Regions from separate parts of the Gilliamella sp. Fer4-1 genome, predicted to be linked through region 2. Evidence: riboswitches for the same ligand, from Rfam matches in the RefSeq annotation. Region 2 holds a riboswitch; the other holds the start of a gene.

The links. Region 2 has a riboswitch for thiamine pyrophosphate ahead of thiB (thiamine ABC transporter substrate binding subunit). Riboswitches for the same ligand answer to the same signal wherever they lie in the genome.
Region 1: another riboswitch for thiamine pyrophosphate. It lies ahead of thiM (hydroxyethylthiazole kinase); the one in region 2 lies ahead of thiB (thiamine ABC transporter substrate binding subunit).

Annotation. Positions count from the first base shown of each region.
Region 1 is NZ_LZGZ01000019.1:4,277-10,341, reverse strand. Features, by position in the region: gene thiD (bifunctional hydroxymethylpyrimidine kinase/phosphomethylpyrimidine kinase) at 1-327, opposite strand, end outside; gene thiE (thiamine phosphate synthase) at 339-980, opposite strand; gene thiM (hydroxyethylthiazole kinase) at 989-1,777, opposite strand; TPP riboswitch at 1,834-1,935, opposite strand; gene trkA (Trk system potassium transporter TrkA) at 1,975-3,336, opposite strand; gene trpS (tryptophan--tRNA ligase) at 3,445-4,440, opposite strand; gene A9G30_RS00680 (phosphoglycolate phosphatase) at 4,464-5,159, opposite strand; gene rpe (ribulose-phosphate 3-epimerase) at 5,152-5,829, opposite strand; gene A9G30_RS00670 (Dam family site-specific DNA-(adenine-N6)-methyltransferase) at 5,869-6,065, opposite strand, start outside.
Region 2 is NZ_LZGZ01000248.1:14,237-20,301, reverse strand. Features, by position in the region: one part of gene A9G30_RS08705 (IS3 family transposase) at 1-564, opposite strand, end outside; one part of gene A9G30_RS08705 (IS3 family transposase) at 564-807, opposite strand; gene A9G30_RS08695 (hypothetical protein) at 991-1,491, shown strand; TPP riboswitch at 2,182-2,292, shown strand; gene thiB (thiamine ABC transporter substrate binding subunit) at 2,333-3,337, shown strand; gene thiP (thiamine/thiamine pyrophosphate ABC transporter permease) at 3,352-4,941, shown strand; gene thiQ (thiamine ABC transporter ATP-binding protein ThiQ) at 4,919-5,623, shown strand.

The DNA of each region.
Region 1 (6,065 bases), on a different contig from region 2:
AGCTATCATTACAGTATCTAAGACGATAGCAGGAATAGCATTTGTGCTAAGAAGGTGGTGAACAGCTATAACTATCTCTTTATTCATTAGCATTCCCATTTTTACACTATTAATTTGAATATCTTGATATAGCGTATTGAATTGAGCTGCAACAAATTCAGGGGTAATGGCTAATAACGCATCAACCCCTTGTGTGCTTTGTGCTGTTAATGCAGTGATAACTGACATACCATAAGCACCGAGTGCCGAAAAAGTTTTTAAATCGGCTTGAATTCCTGCGCCACCGCTGGGATCTGATCCAGCAATGGTTAATGCAATTGTTGTCATAATTGTATGCCCTATTTAGCCTTCTTGATTTGCGTAATGAGTGATAACGTCGCTTGCTCAATATCTTGTTTACCACAAATAGCTGAAACCACAGCAACGCCTTCGATGCCTGTTTGAATAACGTTAGTCACATTACTTTCATCAATACCGCCAATGGCTACAGCAGGACATTGCTTCAGTTCTATTAGTTCGACTAATTGTTCGGTTCCCAGTGCTACTGCTGCATCTTTTTTCGTTGCGGTTGGAAAGATAGGACCAATACCAATATAATCAACCTTATGCCATGGAACGCTATCAAGTTGACGTCGATTAGCGATCGAAAACCCTAACCATTTATCTCTACCAATTAATTGACGAGTAACATCAACAGGAAGATCACTTTGTCCAATATGTACACCATCGGCGTCAACCGCTAAAGCAATATCGACATGATCATTAATAAACAGTGGTACGGGTGTTTCATTCAGCGCTTCTTTCAATGCTAATGCGGCATAATACCAATCTTTACCGCTAAACTTATGTTCAGATCTTAACTGTACTGCAGTTGCCCCATTAGAAACAGCAATTTTTGTGGTATTTACCATGCCACTAATACCACCACATAATAATGGATCAAGGACTAAATAAAGAGTTAAATCTAATTGCTTCTTCATCTTGTTCCTTATTGATGCAATGAATTAAATAGAGATAGTTGATCTAGTAATGATACCGCAAAGGTACCTAATCCTTGCTGTTTATTGGCACGTTGACCTGCTTTTTTCATCATAAAACAAGCTGAGGCGGTAGCTGATAAAGGATCTGGTGAATTGGCAATAAAAGCAGCTACCATAGCAGATAGTGCACAGCCTGTTCCTGTTACTTTTGTTAAAGCAATATCCCCACCAGTAATGCTATATAAGATGTTGCCGTTAGTGATATAATCAATATCCCCCGTCATTGCAACAATCGTTTGATATTTTTGTGCAAGTGCTTTGGCTGCATGTACAGCAGATGTCGTTGAGTTTTGACCATCAGGTCCTTTCGATGATCCATTTTCACCATTTAGTACTAATATTTCTGATGCATTACCGCGTATGACTGTTGGTTTTAATGATAGTAATTGACATACAATTTCAGTTCGATAATCAAGCGCCCCCCCCACAGCGACAGGATCAAGTACCCATGGAGTTTGTGTTTGCAAAGCTTGGGTTGTTGCTAATAACATACTTTTGGCTGTGCTACTGTTAATGGTGCCAATATTAATCAATAAACTATCCGCAATGGCGACAAATGATTCCACCTCTTGCTTAGCAATAATCATTGCTGGTGATGCGCCAATAGCGAGTAACACATTTGCGGTAAAATTTTGCACGACATCATTTGTAATACAATGCACTAATGGGTTTTGTTGTTTTACATGATGGATAAAAGGCGTTGCTTGTACTAATTGAAATGGCTTGTTGTCTAACATATTTATTCCCTGTTATTTTAGAACTAAAATATTGGGAAGAATCTGCCAAATTAAAGCTAAGACGGCTTAGACTTCCCTACGCTGGCATGATCCAGATCAGGTTCAACGGGTAAAATCTCAGTTTTTTGTCAAAATAAAAAACACCCCGAGTCAAAATTTACTCATCCATTATGAACTGACTATCAGTTTTTAACAAGCTATTGTAATAACTTTTCAATATCTGTTATTGCCTTTCTATCTGGCAAAAAGATGATTAGATGATCATTATCTTCTATCATCAAATCAGTATTAATAATAATCACATCTTCACCACGAACAACAGCTCCAATTGTTGCGCCTGAAGGTAGTTTTAAGCCATTAATATTTTTACCCACCAGTCTTGATGTATCATTATTGCCTTTGGCAACCACTTCGACAATTTCAGATTCTCCTTGCCTTAGCGAAACGACTTTAACCATACCAGTTTGTCTTACATGACTTAATAGTTCTGAAATGGTGGCATGTTGTGGCGATATTGCGATATCAATCACACTATCATTAATCAATTCAAGGTAGGCTTGGCGTTGAATTAGTACGATCACTTTTTTTGCGCCCATTCTTTTGGCAAGCATAGATGACATGATATTGGATTCATCGTCACCAGTGACTGCAATAAAAAGATCGGTAAGCTCGACTTGCTCTTGTGAAAGTAATTCTTGATCGGATGACTCACCATGCAACACTGTGGTATTAACCAGTTGCTCGGCAATGAGTTCGGCTCGCTCAACATTGCGTTCAATTAACTTGACTTGGTAATCATTTTCCAAACGCTTTGCTAAAGCGACAGCAACACTACCACCACCACTAATAATGATTCGTTTATAAGGTTTTTCTAATCGTTGTAGTTCACTGGTTACAGCTTTGATATTAACTGGTGGCGTAATAAAATACACCATATCTCCCGCTTCAACCAAGGTTGAGCCAAGCGGACGAATAAAGCGGTTTTTACGATAAATAGCAACCACTCGCGCTTCAACATGAGGTAAATGTTCTTTGAGCTCGGATAATTCACTGCCAACTAAAGCACCGCCATAATAAGCCGTTACCGCCACTAGACACACTCGGTTATCATAAAAAGAAGCAAATTGCAATGAGCCAGGGTATTGAACTAATTGACTTATATGATTAGTGATAAGATTTTCTGGGGCAATGATATGATCGATATTAATACAGTCTTTATTGAAAAAAGGATAATTTTCATCATTATATTCAGGCGCTCTAATGCGAGCCACTTTTTGTGGAATACTAAATAAGACATGACCAATTTGGCAGGCCATCATATTGACTTCATCAGAGTTAGTTACAGCAACAAGCATATCGGCCGATTCAGCACCAGCACTTTCTAATACTTGAGGATAGGATGATTTTCCACAAATTACCTGTAAATCAAAACGCTCTTGTAGCGATTGCAATCTATCATGATCTTCATCCACCACAGTAACATCGTTTTGTTTTTCGGTAACAAGATATTCCGCAAGTGCACTACCTGTTTGTCCTGCACCAAGAATAATAATCTTCATAACTAGCCTATATATTTAGATGGCTTTAACCATTATCCATTTACTTAGTATATTAAAACCATTGCATATCATTCATTTTTTAGACGCAATCTGTTATTGATTTTGCAATTATACAAACCCGATTGCATCATAGACTTTTTTCAACGTTGGCTCGGCTTTTGAACGTGCTTTTTCAGCTCCATCTTGCATGATTGAAAATAGATAATGTTCATCGTCACGATACTCATGATATTTAGCTTGCAAGGTAGTTAACATATCAATGACTTGCGTTGCAACTTCTGTTTTGAGGTGACCATACATTTTACCTTCAAACTCTTTTTCAAGCTCGGCAATAGGCTTATCTGTCACACCAGTTAAAATATCAAGTAGATTTGAAACACCAACTTTATTTTTAACATCATAGCGTACTACTGGTGGTTCATCAGAATCAGTCATCGCACGTTTGATTTTCTTCTCAATATCTTTTGGATTTTCGAGTAACCCAATCACATTATTACGGTTTTCATCTGATTTAGACATTTTCTTAGCCGGCTCCTGCAATGACATAACGCGCGCACCAACCTTGGCAATAAAAGGCTCAGGAACAGTAAAAATATCACCATAAAGCGCATTAAAACGCATAGCAATATCACGCGATAATTCAAGATGCTGTTTTTGATCATCACCAACAGGAACTAAGTTTGCTTGATAGAGTAAAATATCAGCAGCCATAAGTACAGGATAATCAAATAGCCCTGCATTGATATTCTCTGAATGGCGTGATGACTTATCTTTAAATTGCGTCATACGGCTAAGCTCACCAAAATAGGTGTAGCAATTTAAAGCCCAGCCTAACTCTGCATGTGCAGGTACATGCGATTGTACAAAAATAGTGCTTTTTTGCGGATCAATACCACAAGCTAAATAAAGGGCTAGTGTATCTAATGTGGCTTTACGTAATTTGTTTGGATCTTGACGTACGGTAATTGCATGCTGATTAACAATACAATAAACGCAATCATATTCGTTTTGCAAAGACACCCAATTTTTTAAAGCACCTAAGTAGTTGCCAAGTGTTAGTTCCCCTGATGGCTGAGCGCCACTAAATACAATCGGTTTACTCATAATTTCTTCCTAATTTACACTCATTATTTTTTTGCATCAGTTTTTGGCTGAGGTAGAATTGTTAATATATCTTTAAAATCGTCAAATAAAAAATCGGGATTACTAGTAGCAATTGAAACGCCATAGTTATAGCCATAGCTTAAGGCAACAGTTGGGCAGTTAGCATTTTGCGCAGCAGTGATATCGTTTTTCGAATCACCAACAAAAAGTAACTGATCGCTAAACAATCCAAATTTCGCCATTACTTGATACAAAGGAGCTGGGTGTGGTTTTAATTTGATCACATCTCCACCGCCAAGTACTAGCGAAAAGAACTCTTTTATGCCTAGTGACGCTAGTAATGCAGGTAAAAATTGGGCTGGCTTATTGGTCACTAATGCAAGTGGATAATGATTATCATAAAGCACTTTTAAAGTTTCTTTAACATTCGGAAACAGCCTAGTTTCGACATCAATAACTTTATCATAATGTTGGTTAAATAATATCTTGGCTTTGGCAAATTGTTCTTTTGATAGCTCAATAGTAATGGCTTTAAAAACGCGTTCTAGCATGATATCAATGCCATTACCAACGAAATTTTTGATCTGCTCATTGCTGATCGTTGGTAAATTCAACTCCGCTAGCATATTTTGCGTCGCCAATGCTAGCCCTGGTACGCTATCAACTAATGTACCATCTAAATCGAATGCTATCGCTTGAATGTTGTCTAGTTTATTCATGTATAACTCCTGCTAGCTCCTTACGCATTGCATCAATAACTGTTTTATAATTAGGCTGATTAAAGATCGCCGAGCCAGCAACAAACATATCTGCACCTGCTTTAGCTATTTCAGCAATATTTTCTACTTTTACCCCACCGTCAATTTCTAAACGAATATTTAATCCTGATGCAATTATACGTTGTTTAACTTGGTGTAATTTTTTCAAGGTTGCGGGAATAAAAGATTGCCCCCCAAAGCCAGGATTAACGCTCATCAACAAAATAATATCAATTTTGTCCATGACATAATCTAAATAATCCAGCGGAGTGGCTGGATTTAATACAATACCTGCCGTGCAACCATGATCTTTAATTAATTGTAATGAGCGATCTAAATGAATCGTCGCTTCTGGATGAATAGAGATATTAGTAGCACCAGCTTTAGCAAATGAGGCTATTAGCTCTTCAACAGGGGATGCCATCAAATGCACATCAATAGGTACGCTAATGCCATAATCTCGCAGTGCTTTACAAAACATCGCTCCCATTGTTAGATTAGGTACAAAATGGTTATCCATAACATCAAAATGGATAACATCGGCTCCGGCGTCAATGACCTTTTGCGCATCTTCACCAAGGCGCGCAAAATCAGCTGACAATATTGATGGAGCAATAATAAATTTTTTCATAACCTACCTCATGATAACCCATTTTATATTCAAGCCTGATTATGACTTTTTATAGAGAGCTAAAATCTCATCAATTTTTTTACGACCCTCACCTGCACAGCTAATTGAACGACGCATTTCTGCGCGATAAAGCTCGCTTGCTTTGCTATAAAGAGTCATTGTGTAATCAGTATAATGATTAGATACTAGCACGGGTATATTTTTTTTATATGCTATAGTTTCAGCCAATTTCGACA
Region 2 (6,065 bases):
GCCCATTATCGACCCGTATTTTTAATGGATACCCATGATATTCGGCCAGTTTATCTAAGTAACGGGTAATCCTTCCTGCGGGTAAGCTTACTGCAATATCAATACCTAACGCCTCACGATTAAAGTCATTGATGACATTGAATGTCCTAAAGCGACGTTGATTACGACTACTGTCACTCATAAAATCCATTGACCAACATTCACCTTGTTTATTGGGGACTAATAACCTTTTCGGACATCGTGGAGGAATACGTTTTTTACGCTTTACCCTGAGATTAAGCTTTAATTCACAATACACCCGATATACTCGTTTATGATTCCATTGATAGCCGAGCTTTCTGATTCGATTAAAACACTTAGGAAAGCCCCAACGTAAATGCCTATCTGTGATAGCATTCAACACCGAAACAATCACCGAATCATCCTGTAACTTAGATTGATAATAGTAAGCACAACGGCTTAAATCAACAATAGCACAACTCATTGCAATAGTAACCGAATGATTTTGTTGTAATTGCTGTGCCCACGTTTTACGTGCCTTGGTGGGCACTAAAGCTTTTTTATAATTTCTTCCTGAAGCTGGGATTTTAAGCTCAGTTCGGCAAACATCTGCTTAAGCTTGCGGTTTTCAGCCTCCAGCTCCTTTAAGCGTTTGATATCCGACGTTTCCATACCGCCATATTTTTCCCGCCATTTATAAAAAGTTGAATTACCCATGCCATATTTACGGCACAGCTCTTTAACGGGAATACCCGCTTCAGCTTCTTTTAAAATAGCGACGATTTGATGTTCAGTCATTTTTTTCATCATTAAATCCCCTTTTCTTTTATCATAGAGAATTTTCTACTTTTTTACTGTACTATTTTAGGGGATAGTTACACGATGCCAATGATTTGATATGGAATACACCCATTACACACGAAGAAATTACTGCCACTGTAACCAAAAATAACAGCGAATGATTCTTGGATTCATGCAGCTTGTTCGAGTGTGAGTTTGATTCCCTGTGAACCACAGTTAGAAGCAAAAGTATTTGTACGTGTCACTTTAAACGGCCCATTTGCCGATGATACTCAGATAAATTCCGGTAATCCTATTCCATTTTTTAAGCAGAGTTTACCACAAACATTTGAATTAGTAGGTAGAAATAGACATAATGAAGAGGTTGTAAGATATGGTTTTGTGTTGAAGCACTGGTTTATTAATCGCGGTGATAAAAAAGGTAGTCAATCAGAGCAAACCGCATGGTGCAGTGCGATAAATTATCGTATGTCAAGAGTAAAAGACTTGACCAATGTGAAGTGTGGAGAAAGAAGAACCGAGGACAACTTCCCTTGCAGAAACGGCATAGATGGTGCCTTTCGTCCACCAATAAATTATCGTATAGATTACGCTCCTGAAGCTACATTACGTTATGTTGATGCTGGCTTGATAACGGAGTGGGGGATTTTGAATTACTATTATTCTATTTGGGATAGTAATGGTCGCTGACAATCCGACGGCGGCTTGGGAGCAGGAATCTGGACTAGCGATAGCGATTTCTTCGTAGACTCGGGCTATGGTAAAGTAAAAAATCCAAATTCAAATTTTGTTTCTAGTATCAATTATGGTATTTGCGTTCACCCTTAATACTGACTTCTTAATTCTTATATAAAAGGATATGCAACTTGACATAAATCAAAGGTAAAGCTGTTAACGTATAATGCTCAACGTTAGTTAGTCTAAGTCGCCAAGCGAGCTAACGTTAAGTGCGTTTGTACAGCCAGCATATGTTTTTAACGCTGGCGTAAAAGTGTTGTTTAATGAAGCAATTAACTGTTGTGTTTTATTAAGGATTCCTCCAAAAACGGTCAGAAAAACATGAATAAAATCAATGATTTTTCTGACCGTTTTTTATTGGTAATGCATTCATGATTTTATAAAAGTCAAAGGTTATTATTATTTATTCAGAGTTAGAAAATGTTAACATCACCGTAGCTTGTTACGTTATGGATAAGCTGATGAAAAATTGATATCGTTTCGTTTTCGAGCATTCAGCGTAATAGGTGTCTTTTTTGCTTTAAAGCAAAATCATAAAAAAAACAATAAAATCAATGATTGTTTTAATTTCTCGTTGTTTCGTTCACAACGCTTTATTTGTTTGGTTGTTTACAAACATAATCCTAAACACTACACTAGTCAATGTTCTCAACGGGGTGCCCAGTGGGGCTGAGAATGTTAGCGTTAGATTAGCATAACCCGTCGAACCTGAACTGGATCATGCCAGCGGAGGGATTTGAGTTATTATACCTACTCAAACCTTTTGTCTTTTATTTGCTATTTTGGAGGCAAAATGTTTTGTAAAAAATTGTTATTATCTTTGGTATTATCTGCACTTTTTATGGCAAATATTGCAAATGCTACCAACATAAAACCTACCTTGATTGTGTATAGCTACAACTCTTTTATTTCTGAGTGGGGGCCAGGGCGGGAAATTGAAAAGGGATTTGAAGCGCAGTGTGGTTGCGAAGTTGAGATTGTTACATTAGGCGATGGCGTATCGATTTTAAATCGAATGCGTCTTGAGGGCGATAAGACCAATGCCGATGTTGTTTTGGGATTAGACAATAATCTTTTAGAACAGGCTAAACAAGCCAATATTGTTATTCCTCACCAAATCAATAAACCCGATAATTTAAATACCAACTGGTGGGATGATGATTTTGTGCCTTATGATTTTGGCTATTTTGCTTTTATTTATAATCAACAAAAAATCAGCAATCCACCACGCTCTATGCATGAATTAGTTGATAATAAAGCCAACTGGAAGATTATCTATCAAGATCCTAGAACCAGCACTCCGGGGTTAGGTTTATTATTTTGGATAAAGAATATTTATGGTGATGATGCCTCATCAGCATGGCAAAAAATAGCTAAAAACACCGTGACAGTAACTAAGGGCTGGAGTGAAGCTTATGGGCTATTTTTAAAGGGTGAAGCTGATTTTGTGCTTAGCTATAGTACTTCACCTGTTGCTCATATTATGAATGATAATGATCATCGTTATGCTGCGGCTATTTTTGATGAAGGGCATTATCGTCAAGTTGAAGTTGCTGGTATTACTAAATATAGCCAGCAACCCGAATTAGCACGGGCTTTTTTGCAATATTTATTGACCCCCGATGTGCAACGTCAATTTGCTGAGAAAAATACCATGTACCCTATTATTAATACATCGTTACCTGAAGCTTTTAAGCAAGTTAAGCCTATAAATAAAGCGCTTGAGTTTGATGCAAAGCAAGTTGAACATAATCAAAAAACGTGGGTACGAGAATGGCAGTCTGCCATTAGCAAGTAGTTTTATTTTACCTAATGTTGAAGTTAAGAATATTACTCCCAGGAATTAGCGCTGCTAGCCTGATCTTAATGATATTAGGCGCAGCACTCTTTGCGCTTTGTTTGACTGCGATTAAATTTAATAATTTAGTCGTCTATTTTGATGAGTATTTATTACATGTTATTTGGATAACTTTATTTCAAGCAACATTATCGACTTTATTATCTGTATTATTGGCAATTATCATGGCTAAAGCTTTGTCGATGATTGATTTTTTAGGTAAAAGATTATTATTGCGCATTATGCCAATTACCTTCATTTTACCGACACTTGTTGTAGTCACTGGGTTGTTGTCGGTTTATGGTAAACAGGGCTTATTAGCGACTGTTTTCGGTTATTTTGGGGTGCCTTTTATGACTTCGATTTATGGGTTAACAGGCATTTTACTTGCACATGTATTTTTAAATTTTCCGTATGCTTGCTGTCTATTCTATCGAACGTTAAATAGTGCACCAGTTGAACACAAACAGCTAGCTGCACAATTAAACTTTTCAAGTTTTACTTACTTTAAATTGATTGAGTGGCCATTACTGCGTCGGCAACTGTTCCCGATGGCTGCGCTTATTTTTATGCTGTGTTTTTCTAGCTTTGCTATTGTATTAGCGCTAGGAGGTGGACCAAAATATACAACATTTGAAGTCGCCATTTATCAATCTATTCGTGATTTAGATTTAGCTCAGGCTGTGCTTTTAGCTTGTTTACAGTTTATTTGTTGTGTTTGTTTTATTTGCTTGATGCAAAAATTTACTCATAATAATAACCACCATCAAAAACCTAATACATGCTATGTTAGGCAAAGTTACCGTTTGCCTGTTTCAAATCATTTAGCCTTTTTATGTATGATTATTATTGTTATTGGTGGGTTATTTATTTTGCTACCGATTATGACCCTACTCATTGAAGGGGGATATTTTTTTCAATGGTCATTTTTAACTGCGTCTTTTCAACAGGCAGTTATGTTTTCATTATTAATTGCTTTTGGCTCAGCTACTATTGCCATGTTGCTAGCATTGTTATTACTTTATACTAATAGCCGTTTGTTAATTAATCACAAAATACAGTGGAGCAACCAATTAATGTTAGTTGGATCGCTAATTTTAATTATTCCAAGCATGGTATTTTCATCAGGTCTATTTTTATTATTATTTCCCTTTGCGCATAGTTTTATCGTTGTTTGCCTTTTAATTATGCTATGTAATGGTTTAATAGCATTGCCTTTTATATTGAAAAATCTTGCTGTACCTATGTTTGATGTTGTATCGCGCTATTGGCAATTAAGTCAATCACTTAATATTAATGGCTTTTTTCACTTTTATTTGATTGAATATAAAGCACTAAAAAGATTAATTATCCAGAGTTTTGCTCTGTCTGCAATATTATCATTGGGTGATTTTGGTATTATTGCTTTATTTGGTGGGAAATCAGTGACCACATTACCGTATTATTTGTATGAACAAATATCAAGTTATCATTATAAAGAAAGTGCCGTAACGGCCGCATTATTGTTAATATTATCTTTTAGTTTATTGGTTGTGATGGATTATGATCGAACTAAATCAAATTAATTATCATTACGATAATTTTAAAATGCATTTTAATATCAAAATTGCAGCAAAAGAAAAAGTCGTCATTATTGGACGCAGTGGTGCTGGTAAAAGTACCTTGTTAAATTTGATTGCTGGATTTGTTTTACCAAACTCGGGGCAAATTTTACTTAATCATCAAAATATGACTCGCACCTTGCCAGGCAAACGCCCCGTTTCGATTTTATTTCAACGTAACAATTTATTTAACCATTTAACCGTTGAGCAAAATATTGGTTTAGGTATAAAACCTTGTTTAAAACTGAATGCATCTGAACGGCAAACAATAGAAGATATACTAGTTAAGGTTAGTTTAGCAGGTTTTAACAATCGTTATCCTAATCAGCTTTCAGGCGGGCAACGGCAACGTGTGGCATTAGCGCGTTGTTTAATTCAGCATCGCCCTGTTTTATTGTTAGATGAACCATTTTCAGCGCTCGATCAAGCTCTGCGTTTTGAAATGTTGGCGTTAGTCGATCAAATTTGTGATGATTTCAATTTAACTTTAATGATGGTATCACACTATCTTGATGATTCACTTAATTATTTTTCACGTTGTTTGGTGGTTGATAATGGCAACATTGTTTTTAACGATTTACCAACACAGCTTGCACAATCTAAACATAACGAAATTGCAAAAATGTTGGGTTTTAATTATTCTTAAAAAGGGTTGAAGCTTGGAAATAACACTTTTACCTGCCTATTTTATTATTCAATATTAAGTGAATTGTGATTTTATTGAGTTAAAAAATTACGATTAATTGATTAATTACAAATTTATTAATTAGATGTTTATAAATTGCACTATCTCTATTTTGTTGGTCAACGCTTAAGGTTTAATTAATCTATTTAGCTTAAATTACCTTAATTATTAACAACATTAATTAATTATTTATGCAAAATGGACATACATGCCATAAGTTTAGTTGGTTAGCACTTAGCTCTGATAGCTTATTTTTCACTTATTTGTTTGTGCTTTACCGCTATATATTTTTATTTATGATCACGACGAAGATGTTTATCAAATACCATCCCAGAATATATTAGTAAGAAACGAGAAAACACTGACTTGAACTGTGTTTTCTGCTTTGGTTATCGCTAGCGTG